3 regions of the Chromobacterium haemolyticum genome follow, and region 3 is predicted to be linked to each of the others. Evidence: predicted binding sites of a transcription regulator. Region 3 holds the regulator's gene; each other region holds the start of a gene.

Region 1 (4,209 bases), 1.8 Mb from region 3:
CGCCTTCGAACGCCATCGCGCCCAGCCCCTCGGCCGCCGCTTTGCCGTGCCGGCGCTCGATGACATCCATATCGCGGCTATAGCTGTTGACGATCTGGCCGCCGTTGCGGCCCGATGCGCCCCAGCCCACCCGCGCCGCCTCCAGCACCGCCACCTGATAACCGCGCTCCGCCAAATGCAACGCCGCGGACAAGCCGGTGTAGCCGGCGCCGATCACGCAGACATCGACCTGCAAAGCCCTCTGCAAGGACGGGCGCTCCGGCGCCGGATTGGCCGATGCGGCGTAATAAGAGCGGGTATGTTCTTGTCGGGCCGGCGCGTTCATAGCTGTCTCCTTGGCAAAGCGAACGCGTGGCGTCCGTTCATGATTGGTATAAAAACACAATACACGCGCTCATTATATTTAACAACACCTGGGAGAAAGGATGGCTCTCAGCGGTAAAAAGACAACAAAAAAGCCAGCGCGAGCGCTGGCTTTCGGATGAAGCGGAGACGGGATCAGACTGAGTTTTTCTGAGCCGCCTTGCGTTTGGCGCTCAAATCCAGGCCCGGCAGATCCGCCATGATGTCCGGATGATCCGCCAATTTCTCCACGACGAAATCAACGAACACCCGTGTGCGCGGCGCGATGTGATCGCGATGCGGGAAGCAGATGTAAATCGAGCGCTCCAGCGACACCATATCGGTCAACACCGGCTCCAGCTCGCCGGAACGGATCAGATGCACCACTTCATGGCCCGGCAACTGGGCCACGCCCATGCCCAGACGCGCCAGCTCGGCCACCGCCTCCATCTCGTTCAGCGTGTAAGTGCCGTTGACCTCCAACGGAATCCGCTCGCCCTTGCGATCGAACTCCCACTTGAACAGGCGGCCGGAAGTCGGGAACTGGAAATTGATGCAATCGTGGTTGCTCAACTCCTCCGGAGCGCTCGGACGGCCATGCAAATCCCAATACCCCGGCGACGCCACCACGTATAGCGGCATCTGGGCCAAGTTGCGCGCCACCATGCGGCTGTCCGGCATCATGCCGGAACGCACGCCCACATCGTAGCCGTCCTCGATCAAATCGCTGAAATGGTCGTCCAGGCCGAAGAAGACCCGCACCTTGGGATAGCGCTCGCAGAACTCGCCCATGATGGGCAAGATGAAACGCCGGCCAAAGGAGTTGGGCATGCTGACCCGCAGATGACCGGCCGGCTCGTCGCGGCTGGCCTTCAACTGATTGATAGCCGAATCCAGATTGTTCACCGGCCCGCGGCACTGGGCGTAGAAACGGCGCCCGTCCTCGGTCAGCGTCAATTGGCGCGTGGTGCGGTTGAACAGGCGAACCTCCAGTTCCTGCTCCAGCCGGGCGATGCTCTGGCTGATAGCGGCCGGCGATACGCCCAGCTTGCGCGCGGCGTCGGAGAAACTGCCGTTTTCCGCCGTGGTCATGAAGACCATCAATGCTTTTAAGGTGTCCATAATCAGGGATGTTCCAGGCTCGGCATCGCCTACCCTTCACGCCCGGACGGACGCCCTGGATTTGACAATGCTGATAACATTATTAAGTAGTATATCTTTAAAAAGGGTACACCATACCCTCTAATGATTAAAGAAGAACTTGCAAATTGTTGTGAATGCATCTTCATGGACAAATCCACGCCAGGAACAGAACCGACCGCAGCTTCCCCGCTGCACCGCTCACGGAGCGCACTTTGTCATATAGTTATTACAGCTTGCTTGAAAATACATCGCCCTATTTTCTATGCAATCCAAGTATGCACCTGATCCGGGCTGAATGCCATGAGTTTGTTGCAACAGACTCAATGAAACAGCATCAAGTTGGCAACAATATGCCGCAGGAGCAACGATGATCGCAGCGGAGCGGCATCGGCTGCACGACGGCACCCATCCAGCATAAGCCATGCGTCGCCGCAAACAACACGATAATCGCGTTCAACGACTCATTTCACCGGCCTGGCAAGCGCAGCCGCAGCCCAAAAACACCGCGCTTGATCCGCGTCAAGTTATCGCCACCTCGGCCACACAGCCCGTAAAACACAATTTATAGTGTCGCCAATTCGATAACTTCACTAGATATAGAAATGAGCACAGCTTCCGCGCCCGCCGCCATGGTGGATGCCATCTCCGCGATCGACGAATATCTGGACCGGGCCGACTGGCGGGTCAACGCCAACGCCAACCAGGGCTACAGCCTGGGTGGCCTGATCCTCAACATCGCCGGCAAACTCACCGCCAATTACTGGCTGGAGCGGGTGCTGGCGCCGGAAGTTGCCATTGCCCACCGCCAGGGGGATCTGCACATCCACGATCTGGACATGCTGTCAGGCTACTGCGCCGGGTGGTCGCTGCGCACCCTGTTGCAAAATGGCTTCAACGGCATTCCCGGCAAGGTGGAATCCGCGCCGCCGCGCCATCTGTCTTCCGCCTGCGGCCAAATCGTCAACTTCCTCGGCACCCTTCAAAACGAGTGGGCCGGCGCCCAAGCGTTTAGTTCCTTCGACACCTACCTGGCCCCCTTCGTCAAAAAAGACGGGCTGAGCTACGCCGACGTGCGCCAGTGCGTCCAGGAACTGATCTACAACCTCAACGTGCCCAGCCGCTGGGGCACCCAAACCCCGTTCACCAACCTGACCTTCGACTGGACCTGCCCAGACGACATCGCCGAGCAGATTCCGGTGCTGGGCGGAGAGGAAATGCCGTTCCGCTACGGAGATTGCGCACGCGAAATGGCGATGATCAACCGCGCCTACATCGAAGTGATGCTGGCCGGCGACGCCAAGGGGCGCTCCTTCACCTTCCCCATCCCCACCTACAACATCACCCGCGACTTCGACTGGCACGGCGAGAATACCGATCTCTTGTTCGAAATGACCGCCAAATACGGCCTGCCCTATTTCCAGAACTTCGTGAACTCCGACCTGGAGCCGCAGATGGTGCGCAGTATGTGCTGCCGGCTGCAACTGGACTTGCGGGAACTGCTCAAGCGCGGCAACGGCCTGTTCGGCAGCGCCGAACAAACCGGCTCCGTCGGCGTGATCACCATCAACTGCGCGCGTCTGGGCCACCGCTTCGCCGGCGACTACGCCGCGCTGCTGGCCGAAACCGACCGCTTGTTAGAGTTGTCCCGCGACGCCTTGGAGAAAAAACGCAGCGAAGTGCAAGCGCGCATCGACGACGGCCTCTACCCTTACACTCGTCACTTCCTGGGCTCGCTGCGCAATCATTTCAGCACCATAGGCGTCAACGGCATCAATGAAATGATCCGCAACTTCAGCGCCGATCGCATCAACATCACCAGCGACGAGGGCCACCAGTTGGCCTGCGACTACTTGGACCACATCCGCCAGCGCATGGTCGAGTTCCAGGAAAGCACCGGCCACCTGTACAACCTGGAAGCCACCCCGGCGGAAGGCACCACCTACCGCTTCGCCAAGGAAGACCGCAAACGCTATCCCGGCATCCTGCAAGCCGGCAGCGACGCTCATCCTTATTACACCAACTCCAGCCAATTGCCGGTGGGCTTCACCGACGACCCGTTCGAGGCCCTGCAACGTCAGGAACTGCTGCAACGCAAATACACCGGCGGCACCGTGCTGCACCTTTATATGACCGAGGCGGTCAGCAGCGCCGACGCCTGCCGCGAACTGGTGCGGCGCGCGCTGTCCCGCTTCCGCCTGCCCTATATCACAGTAACCCCCACCTTCTCGATCTGCCCCAAGCACGGCTATCTGTCCGGTCACCACGAATTCTGCCCGCGCTGCGACGCGGAACTGCTGGCGCGCCAGTCTTCATAAGCCCTTTAAGAAAGGAAAGCCCATGACTCCTCCCACCCTCATCCCCGGCCAAGACGCCGCCCCGCTCAATGACGAGCAGCGCACCCGCTGCGAAATCTGGACCCGTGTGATGGGCTATCACCGCCCAGTGCAGTCCTTCAATATCGGCAAGCGGGGAGAATTCGACGAACGGGTCTGCTTCAGTGAACATGCGCGCCGCTGACCCCGCAGCAGCCCGCATCGGCGGGCTAACGCCGTTCTCCAGCTGCGACTGGCCGGGCAAGCTATGCGCGGTGGTCTTCCTAGCTGGCTGCCCTTGGCGCTGCGACTACTGCCACAACCCGCATCTACTGCAGCGCCGGAACGGCGAAACCCGCTGGCCGGACATTCTGCGCTGGCTGCAAAGCCGGGTCGGTCTGCTCGACGGCGT
Region 2 (4,209 bases), 2.2 Mb from region 3:
GTCCACCATGCCCTCGCCCACCTTGTTGCCGTTGGAGAGCAGCACCGGGAATTTGTGCTTGTCCGCCATGATGGTGGTGGTGAACTTGGCCATCACGTCGGGACGGTCCAGGTAATAGGTGATTTTGCGGAAGCCTTCCGGCTCGCATTGGGTGAACAGATTGCCGTTGGACGCGTACAAACCCATCAGGCTGGTGTTGGCCGCCGGGTCGATCTCGGTCTCCACCTCTAGGATGAAGCTGTCGGGCACGCCGCGCACGGTCAGTTGTTCGTCGGCCAGCGCGTAGCCGCTTTCGTCCAGGCGCTCTCCGTCCAGCGTTACCGCCACCAGCGCGGCACTGCCGTCCAGCACCAGATCGTCCTGGCGCGCGGCCTTGTCGTTGCGGGTCACCACCAGGCGCGCATGCACGCGGGTGGCGTCGTCTTCGATGTCGAAGCTCAGATCGACCCGGTCGATCAGAAAAGCGGGGGCTGCGTAATCGTTGCGATACTTGACTTGCGGCTGTTGAGCCATGTCTACGTCTCCTTCGATGCCGGCTGCGCCGGTCTTGGCTGGAGGGGAACCGCGCCGGGGAACGGCACCGTCCCGATGAATGTTAGCGGCGCAGCCACCGGGCGCCGTCGTCCTGCAACAGCAACCGGCAGGCGTCGGCAGGCGCGGCTTGCAGCTCCACTTGCGCGCTGATCAGTTCGTCGCGGCGGAACCAATGCAGTTTAAGCTTATCGCCCGGCTGATAACGCGCCAGCGCCTTGTCCAGATCCACCGCTTTGAGCTTGTCTATCGCCACGATCACGTCGCCGCCGGACAGGCCGGCGCTTTGCGCCGCGCCGCCGTCGTAGACATTGAGCACACGCACGCCCTGGGCCTCGGCCACAGCCTTGACCCCCAGGCTGGCCGGCGCAGGCTTGCCGCTCAGCGCCAGACCGCCACGGTCGCCGGCGTTGGCCGCCGGCTCGAAGCGCAGCTCCACGCCCTGGGCCGCCAACAGTTCGGCCAGCGGCAGGGGCTCAACGCCGCGCAGCGCGCGATCGAAAAAGGCCTTGAGATCCAGGCCGGTAACGGCCTGCGCCTGTTTTTCCCACTCGTCCTCGGCCAAACCCTTGCCGTCGTCCAGCCACTTGCGCCACAGCGCCCGCATCACATCGTCCAGCGACTGACGGCCCTGGCTGTCGCGGCGTATGGTCAAGTCCAGCGCCAACGCGGCCAGCGCGCCCTTGGTGTAATAGCTGACGATGCTGTTGGGGCTGTTTTCGTCTTGCCGGTAATATTTGGTCCAGGCTTCGAAACTGGATTGCTCCAAGGTCTGCTTCAGGCGGCCGGCGCCGCGCTCCACGCCGCTGATGGTTTCCGCCAGCAGGCCCAGATAGCGCTTTTCATCGATCAGACCGCAGCGCACCAGGCTCAGGTCGTCGTAATAGGAAGTGATGCCCTCAAAGGCCCACAACAAACGGGTGTAGCCTTCCTGGTTCAGATCATAGGGCGTGAACGCCGCCGGCTTCATCCGCTTGACATTCCAACTGTGGAAGTATTCGTGGCTGATCAGACCCAACAGTTTCAGATAGCCGTCGCCGATCTCCTCAACGCCCTGTTGCGGCAAATCGTCGCGGTTGGCCACCAGCGCGGTGGAAGCGCGATGCTCCAGACCGCCGTAGATGTCTTTGCCGACGAAAAGCATGAACACATAGCGCTCGAACGGAGCCGGCTCGCCAAACAATTTGATCTGGTATTCGCAAATTTTCTTGGTGTCGCGCGCCAAGCGCTTGAGGTCGGCGCGGAAACGACCGGAGACAACGAATTCGTGCGGTACGCCGCAGGCTTTGAAGCTGACTCGCTCGAAGGCGCCCAACTCCACAGGATGGTCGATCAACTCGTCGTAGGAAGCCGCCTGATAGCCGCCGAAGCCGGTTTTCTTGTCCGCGCCGCGCGCCGGCAGACTGGTCGCCACTTTCCAATCGGCGTAGGCCTTGCCTTCCGGCGGCAGGATCTCCACCGCGCAGGCCTCGTTTTCATAGCCGTCCACCGCCAGGAAAACGCTGCTGCCGTTATAGAAGCCGCGCTCCGCGTCCAGATACGCTCCGCGCACGGACAGATCAAACGCATAAACTTTATAGCGCAGAACCAGCACGCCCTTGACCGGCGCGGCTTGCCAGCTGTTTTTTGTCAACTGGACCAGCTGCACCGCTTTTCCCGCGGATTCCGCGCGAATTTCCACAATATGCCTGGAGAACTCCCGGATCATGTAACTACCGGGAATCCAAGCCGGCAAGGAGAAAATCTGGCCGTTCTTTGCGGGTTTGGAAACGGTCAGGACGACCTCGAAAAGATGCGCCTCAGGGGCGCGGGGACATAGGGTGTAGCGGACGGAAACGGTCATGATCTGCCTGCAATCGTTGCAAAACCTTCTTATTTTAGCACTTGCCGCGGGTAAACGCTGCGTTTTATGACATCTTGATCCAGGTCAAGAAGGCTGGGCCGCCAGACAATACAATCTCGCCAGTAGCAACAGTATTTGCAAGAACTGTCACGCTCGCTTGAGACATAAATAAAGACAAATGGGAAAGCGACATCCCCGGCCGTCCAAACTGGCCCGATATGGGTAATTGATTTAGAATGCCGGGTTAACTAAATGGGGAAATTGCGCTGTCGCAATACGGGATGAACTGCTAATACAGACATCAGTACCGCTGCGATCTGGGTCAAGCGCTTGATTTTAATAAAAGTCGTTTTCCCTACGGCTTCGTCTGGATACAGTCACATCAGTACAGATTGGGACAGTCGCCCGGACTTCAAGCCGTCGATTAGATATGTCACGTTCTGAGTTAGCAACCTTGGAGAAAACCCTAAATGGAAACGCAATCCACTTATAACTATAAGGTGGTGCGCCAATTTGCCATCATGACCGTCGTGTGGGGCATTGTCGGCATGTTGGTGGGCGTCATCATTGCGGCCCAACTGGTCTGGCCCGATTTGAACTTCGGCCCATGGTTCCACTTCGGCCGCCTGCGCCCGCTGCACACCAATGCGGTCATCTTCGCCTTCGGCGGCTGCGGTTTGTTCGCCACTTCCTACTACGTAGTGCAGCGTACCTGTAACGTCCGGCTGATCTCCGACAAGCTCGCCGCCTTCACCTTCTGGGGCTGGCAACTGGTGATCGTGCTGGCCGCCATCACCTTGCCGCTGGGCCTGACCACCAGCAAGGAGTACGCCGAGCTGGAATGGCCGATCAAGCTCCTGATCGCGGTGATCTGGGTTGTTTACGCCATTGTTTTCTTTGGCACCATCGCCATCCGCAAGGTCAAACACATCTACGTGGCCAACTGGTTCTACGGCGCCTTCATCCTGGCCGTGGCCCTGCTGCACATCGTCAACTCCGCCTTCGTGCCGGTGTCGCTGTGGAAATCCTACTCCGCCTACTCCGGCGCCGTGGACGCCATGGTGCAATGGTGGTACGGCCATAACGCCGTGGGCTTCTTCCTGACCGCCGCCTTCCTGGGCATGATGTACTACTTCATCCCGAAACAGGCTGGCCGTCCGGTTTACTCCTACCGCCTGTCCGTAGTGCACTTCTGGGCGCTGATCTTCACCTATATGTGGGCCGGCCCTCACCACCTGCACTACACCAGCCTGCCGGACTGGACCCAATCCGTAGGCATGGTGTTCTCCCTGGTGCTGCTGGCCCCGAGCTGGGGCGGCATGATCAACGGCATCATGACCCTGTCGGGCGCTTGGCATAAGCTGCGCACCGACCCAGTGCTGAAATTCCTGGTGGTATCGCTGTCCTTCTACGGCATGTCCACCTTCGAAGGCCCGATGATGTCGATCAAGACCGTCAACGCCTTGTCTCACTACACCGACTGGACCATCGGCCACGTGCACTCCGGCGCGCTGGGCTGGGTGGGCTTCATCACCATCGGTTCCATGTACTACCTGATTCCCCGCCTGTTCGGCCGCGAATCCATGTTCAGCCTGAAGCTGGTTGAAGCCCATTTCTGGCTCGCCACCGTCGGCGTGGTGCTGTACATCGCCGCATTGTGGATCTCCGGCGTGACCCAGGGCCTGATGTGGCGCGCGCTGAACCCGGACGGAACCCTGACCTACGCTTTCGTTGAGGCGGTCAAAGCCACCTATCCGTACCACTTCGTGCGTCTGCTCGGCGGCTTCCTGTACCTGCTCGGCATGTTCCTGATGGCCTACAACACCTTCCGCACC
Region 3 (4,209 bases):
ATAAGCCGGCTATTTTAATGTGAAACTGCTGATGAATAAACCCCAAGTACCTGATTTTCTGAAAAACATTCGCGTGGTGTTGGCTCGCCCCAACCACCCCGGCAATATCGGCTCCGCCGCCCGGGCAATGAAGACCATGGGCCTGAGCCGGCTCTATCTGGTTGAACCCAAAGTGTTTCCCAGCGATGAAGCCAATACCCTGGCCTCCGGGGCGGTGGATCTTCTCGAACACGCCACCGTGGTGCCCAGCCTGGCCGAGGCGCTGCAAGACGTCACCATCGCCTGCGCGCTGACCAGCCGCCGCCGCGAGCTGACCACCCCGCTGTCCACCCCGCGGCAAACCACGCCTGAACTAGTGGCCCGCGCCCGCGACGGCGAACAAGTGGCCCTGGTGTTCGGCAACGAAACCTTCGGCCTGTCGATCGAAGAAGTCGAGCAGTGCAACCGTCTGGTCACCATCCCCGGCAATCCGGACTACTTCTCGCTGAATCTGGCAATGGCGGTGCAGGTTATGACCTACGAGCTGTTCAGTCACACCGGCGTGGACGTCGATTATCTGCGCGCCGACAGCGACGCGGCGGCGCTGGGCGAGGTGGAGGGCTTCTGCGGCCATCTGGAACAGACCATGGACAAGATCGGCTACTTCCGCCGCCGCAACAGCGAGCGGATGATGCGCCGGATGCGCACCCTATTCAACCGCGCCGGCCTGCTGCGCGAGGAGATCGACATCCTGCGCGGCTTCCTCAAACAGGTGCAGCGTGCTGCCGACGGCGAAGTCCGTCGCGACGCGCCCGGACCGAATGGCGAATAAGCCGCCGTTCACCCTGCCCTACGCGCATCCGGCGGTGCGCGATCTGGCTTTTCTTCTCACCGCGCCCTCTCCCTGGAAAAGCGGCGCGGACATTCCGCCGCACCGGCTGCTGGGCCCCGACGGCCCGGCGCTGCTGCAAGCGCTGGACGCTCATCCCGCCGAGCTGCGGCACTGGCTGGCGCGCCAGCCCACCCGCCGCCTGGGTCATTACGCCGAGCGCTTGCTATCGTTCTGGTTCCGCTTGGCGCCGCACATCGAACTAGTCGCCAGCAATCTGCCTGTGCGCGGTCCAGACGGCCGCACCGTCGGAGAATTCGACTTCCTTTTGCGCCTGGACGGCCAACCGCTGCACCTGGAAGCCGCCAGCAAGTTCTACCTGCAGCTGGGCCGCAGCGCCGATACGCTGACCGGCCCCAGCCTGCGCGACGCCTGGGCGCTGAAAGCCCATAAGCTGCAGACCCAGCTGCGTCTATCCCGTCACCCCGCGGCGCAAGCGACGCTGCCGGAAGGCTTTGCCGGCTGCGCGGTCGGCGCCCGGCTCAGCGGTTGGCTGTTCCACGCTCAAGACACCTCGCCGGAACCGCCGCCCGGCGCCCTGCCGCTATACGGGCAATACTGGCCGCTGCGCGGCGACTGGCCTGCGTTGAACGCGGACTCCCGCTGGGCCTGGCTGCCCAGGCTCAGTTGGCTGGCGCCTGCGCGCCTCTCGCGGGAACACACCGCCGATGCGGCGGAACTGCGCGCGCGGCTGGAACAGGCAGAGGCACCGCAATTGCTTGCCGAACTGCAACCCGGCCCGGACGGCGACTGGCATGAAGTGGCGCGAGGCTTCGCCGTTCCGCCGGGATGGCCTCAAGAAGCGCCGTTGTCGCGCTTGTTGCGGCAAATCGCGGACTGCGCGCCGCCGCAATGAAAAAGGCAAGCCTCATGGCTTGCCTAAGAGGCTGTTCATAATCTGCTGCGCTTCGTGATACGCCCCACGGTGAGTACCGCTTCGAAATGCTCATGTACCACTATGTACATTCCGCTTTCTCAGCGGTTTTCGCCTTGTCTCGCTCTTGCTCGCTAGATTTTCAACTGGCTCTAAGAACCTGTTTACGATCCGCTTTCTCAGCCGTTTTCGTCTGACCTCCTCTTGTCTCGCGAGATCATAAACACGCTCTTACGTCTTTCGCGGCTCCGTAGAAGCGGCGGGATCAATGACCGTTGGCGTGAGCACAGCCGGAAATCAGCGCCTTCAACTCATCCACCATCACCAACTGGATGTGCTTGTGATCGACCGTGATCCAGCCTTGCTGCTGGAACTTGGACAGCGTGCGGCTGACGGTTTCCAGTTTCAACCCCAGGAAGCTGCCGATTTCCTCGCGGCTCATGCGCAGGATGAAATCATTGGCGGCGAAGCCGCGGGTGGACAGACGCTGGGACAAATTGAGCAGGAAGGCGGCCAGGCGTTCTTCCGCCTTCATGTTGCCCAATAGCAACATTACATTTTGATCGCGAACGATCTCGCGGCTCATCAGTCGGTAGAAGTGGTGCTGCAAGGTGGGAATTTCGCGGCCCAGGCTCTCCATGCGGCTGAACGGCAACTCGCACACCTCGCTATCCTCCAGCGCGATGGCGTCGCAACCGTGAACATTGGCGGAAATACCGTCCAAGCCCATTAGTTCGCCGGACATGTGAAAGCCGGTCACCTGCTCGCGGCCGTCCTGACTGGCCACGCTGGTCTTGAAGAAGCCGGTGCGCACCGCGAACAGCGAGCGGAAGCCCTCGCCGCTGCGGAACAGGTACTCGCCGCGCTTCAAACGGCGGCTTTGACGGATCACTGCGTCAAGCTGGGTCAGTTCCTCGCGGTTGAGCCCCACTGGCAGACAGAGTTCCTTCAGGCTGCAGTTGGAGCAGGAGACCTTCAGGTTATGCAAAGAGATATGGTTCTGATCGGACATGGCATGTTTAGTACAAGCTTGCGACGAAGCTTGACCCTTATCAAAGCGAAATTCGCAGGATTTCCGCAAATTTACCAGTCCACCAGAGGTTTTGCCATCCAAATACGACATGAAGACCACCCACCCATTTTCTCCTGCCCATTTTGAATTCGACCGCGCTCTGATTGAACGCCTCGACGGGACAGGTCCTAGATATACGTCATACCCGACAGCAGATCGCTTTACGCCGGGTTTTGCCGAAAGAGACTACATCCACTGGCTACGGCAGCGCAGCATCGGCGCCAACCGGAAACCTTTATCATTGTACGCTCATATACCTTTTTGCAACACTATCTGCTACTACTGCGGTTGCAACAAGATCATCACCAAGGATAGCGGCAAAGCCGACTTGTATCTGGACTACCTGGAAAAGGAAGTCCAGATGGTCGCCTCCTGTCTGGGGCGCCGAGAGCAGGTGATACAGCTGCATTTCGGCGGCGGTACCCCGACTTTCCTGTCCGACGCGCAACTGGAACGATTGATGACCTTGCTCAAGACTCATTTCGAGTTCTTGAAGGAGGGGGAGTATTCCATAGAAATAGACCCGCGCAAAGTCAGTGCAGCTACAATTTTCAAGCTGGCCGAATTAGGTTTCAACCGCATCAGCGTCGGCATTCAGGACTTCGAGCCCGCGGTGCAGCAGGCGGTGAACCGCGTGCAGTCCGAAGCGGAAACTCTAGAGGTGATCCAGGCGACGCGCGACGCCGGCTTCAAGTCCGTCAGCGTCGACCTGATTTACGGCCTGCCCTTGCAGACCCGTGAATCGGTGCGTCGCACGCTGGACAAAGTGATCGCCATAGGACCGGACCGGCTGGCGCTGTACAACTACGCCCATTTGCCCACCGTGTTCATGCCGCAACGCCGCATCAACGAGGCCGATCTGCCGTCGCCGGAAACCAAGCTGGACATCCTGCAGGACTCGGTGCAACGCCTGGCCGACGCCGGCTATGTGTTCATCGGCATGGATCACTTCGCCAAGCCGGACGACGAACTGGCCTCCGCCTTGCGCCAGGGCCGGCTGCAGCGCAATTTCCAGGGTTATTCCACGCATGCGGACTGCGACATGATTGGCCTTGGCGTGTCCTCCATCGGCAAGGTCGGCCCCTGCTACAGTCAGAGCGCCAAAGATCTGGACAGCTACTACGCGGCGCTGGACAGCGGCCATCTGCCGGTGCTGCGCGGGCTGACGCTGGACAATGACGACATCCTTCGTCGCAGCATCATCCAGGGTCTGATGTGCCGTTTCTCGCTGTCCGTGGAAGCGCTGGAGGAAATTCACGGCATCAACTTCGCCGAGTACTTTGCGGAAGAGTTGCCGCAGATCCGCGAATATCAGCAACTGGGGCTGCTTTCCTTCGACGGCGACTTCATCATGGTGGAACCCAAGGGCCGTCTCCTGATCCGCAATATCGCGAT

The links. Region 3 encodes FNR, which switches genes on or off when oxygen is low (the NO sensors DNR and NnrR bind a similar motif). Its sites were predicted from a motif close to TTGATNNNNATCAA; they were not measured.
Region 1: GYH29_RS02335 (ribonucleoside triphosphate reductase) is a predicted target of FNR. The motif match lies at 1,995-2,008, and genes of this name have one in related genera.
Region 2: GYH29_RS03960 (M61 family metallopeptidase) is a predicted target of FNR. The motif match lies at 2,449-2,462, and genes of this name have one in related genera.

Annotation. Positions count from the first base shown of each region.
Region 1 covers NZ_AP019312.1:495,603-499,811, reverse strand. Annotated here, with positions in the region: gene GYH29_RS02345 (NAD(P)/FAD-dependent oxidoreductase) at 1-325, opposite strand, end outside; gene GYH29_RS02340 (LysR family transcriptional regulator) at 499-1,464, opposite strand; gene GYH29_RS02335 (ribonucleoside triphosphate reductase) at 2,088-3,800, shown strand; gene nrdD (anaerobic ribonucleoside-triphosphate reductase) at 3,823-4,002, shown strand; gene GYH29_RS02325 (anaerobic ribonucleoside-triphosphate reductase activating protein) at 3,989-4,209, shown strand, end outside.
Region 2 covers NZ_AP019312.1:878,488-882,696, reverse strand. Annotated here, with positions in the region: gene pepN (aminopeptidase N) at 1-513, opposite strand, end outside; gene GYH29_RS03960 (M61 family metallopeptidase) at 596-2,374, opposite strand; gene ccoN (cytochrome-c oxidase, cbb3-type subunit I) at 2,845-4,209, shown strand, end outside.
Region 3 covers NZ_AP019312.1:3,972,159-3,976,367, forward strand. Annotated here, with positions in the region: gene GYH29_RS18200 (RNA methyltransferase) at 32-811, shown strand; gene GYH29_RS18205 (DUF1853 family protein) at 801-1,724, shown strand; gene fnr (fumarate/nitrate reduction transcriptional regulator Fnr) at 2,008-2,754, opposite strand; gene hemN (oxygen-independent coproporphyrinogen III oxidase) at 2,864-4,209, shown strand, end outside.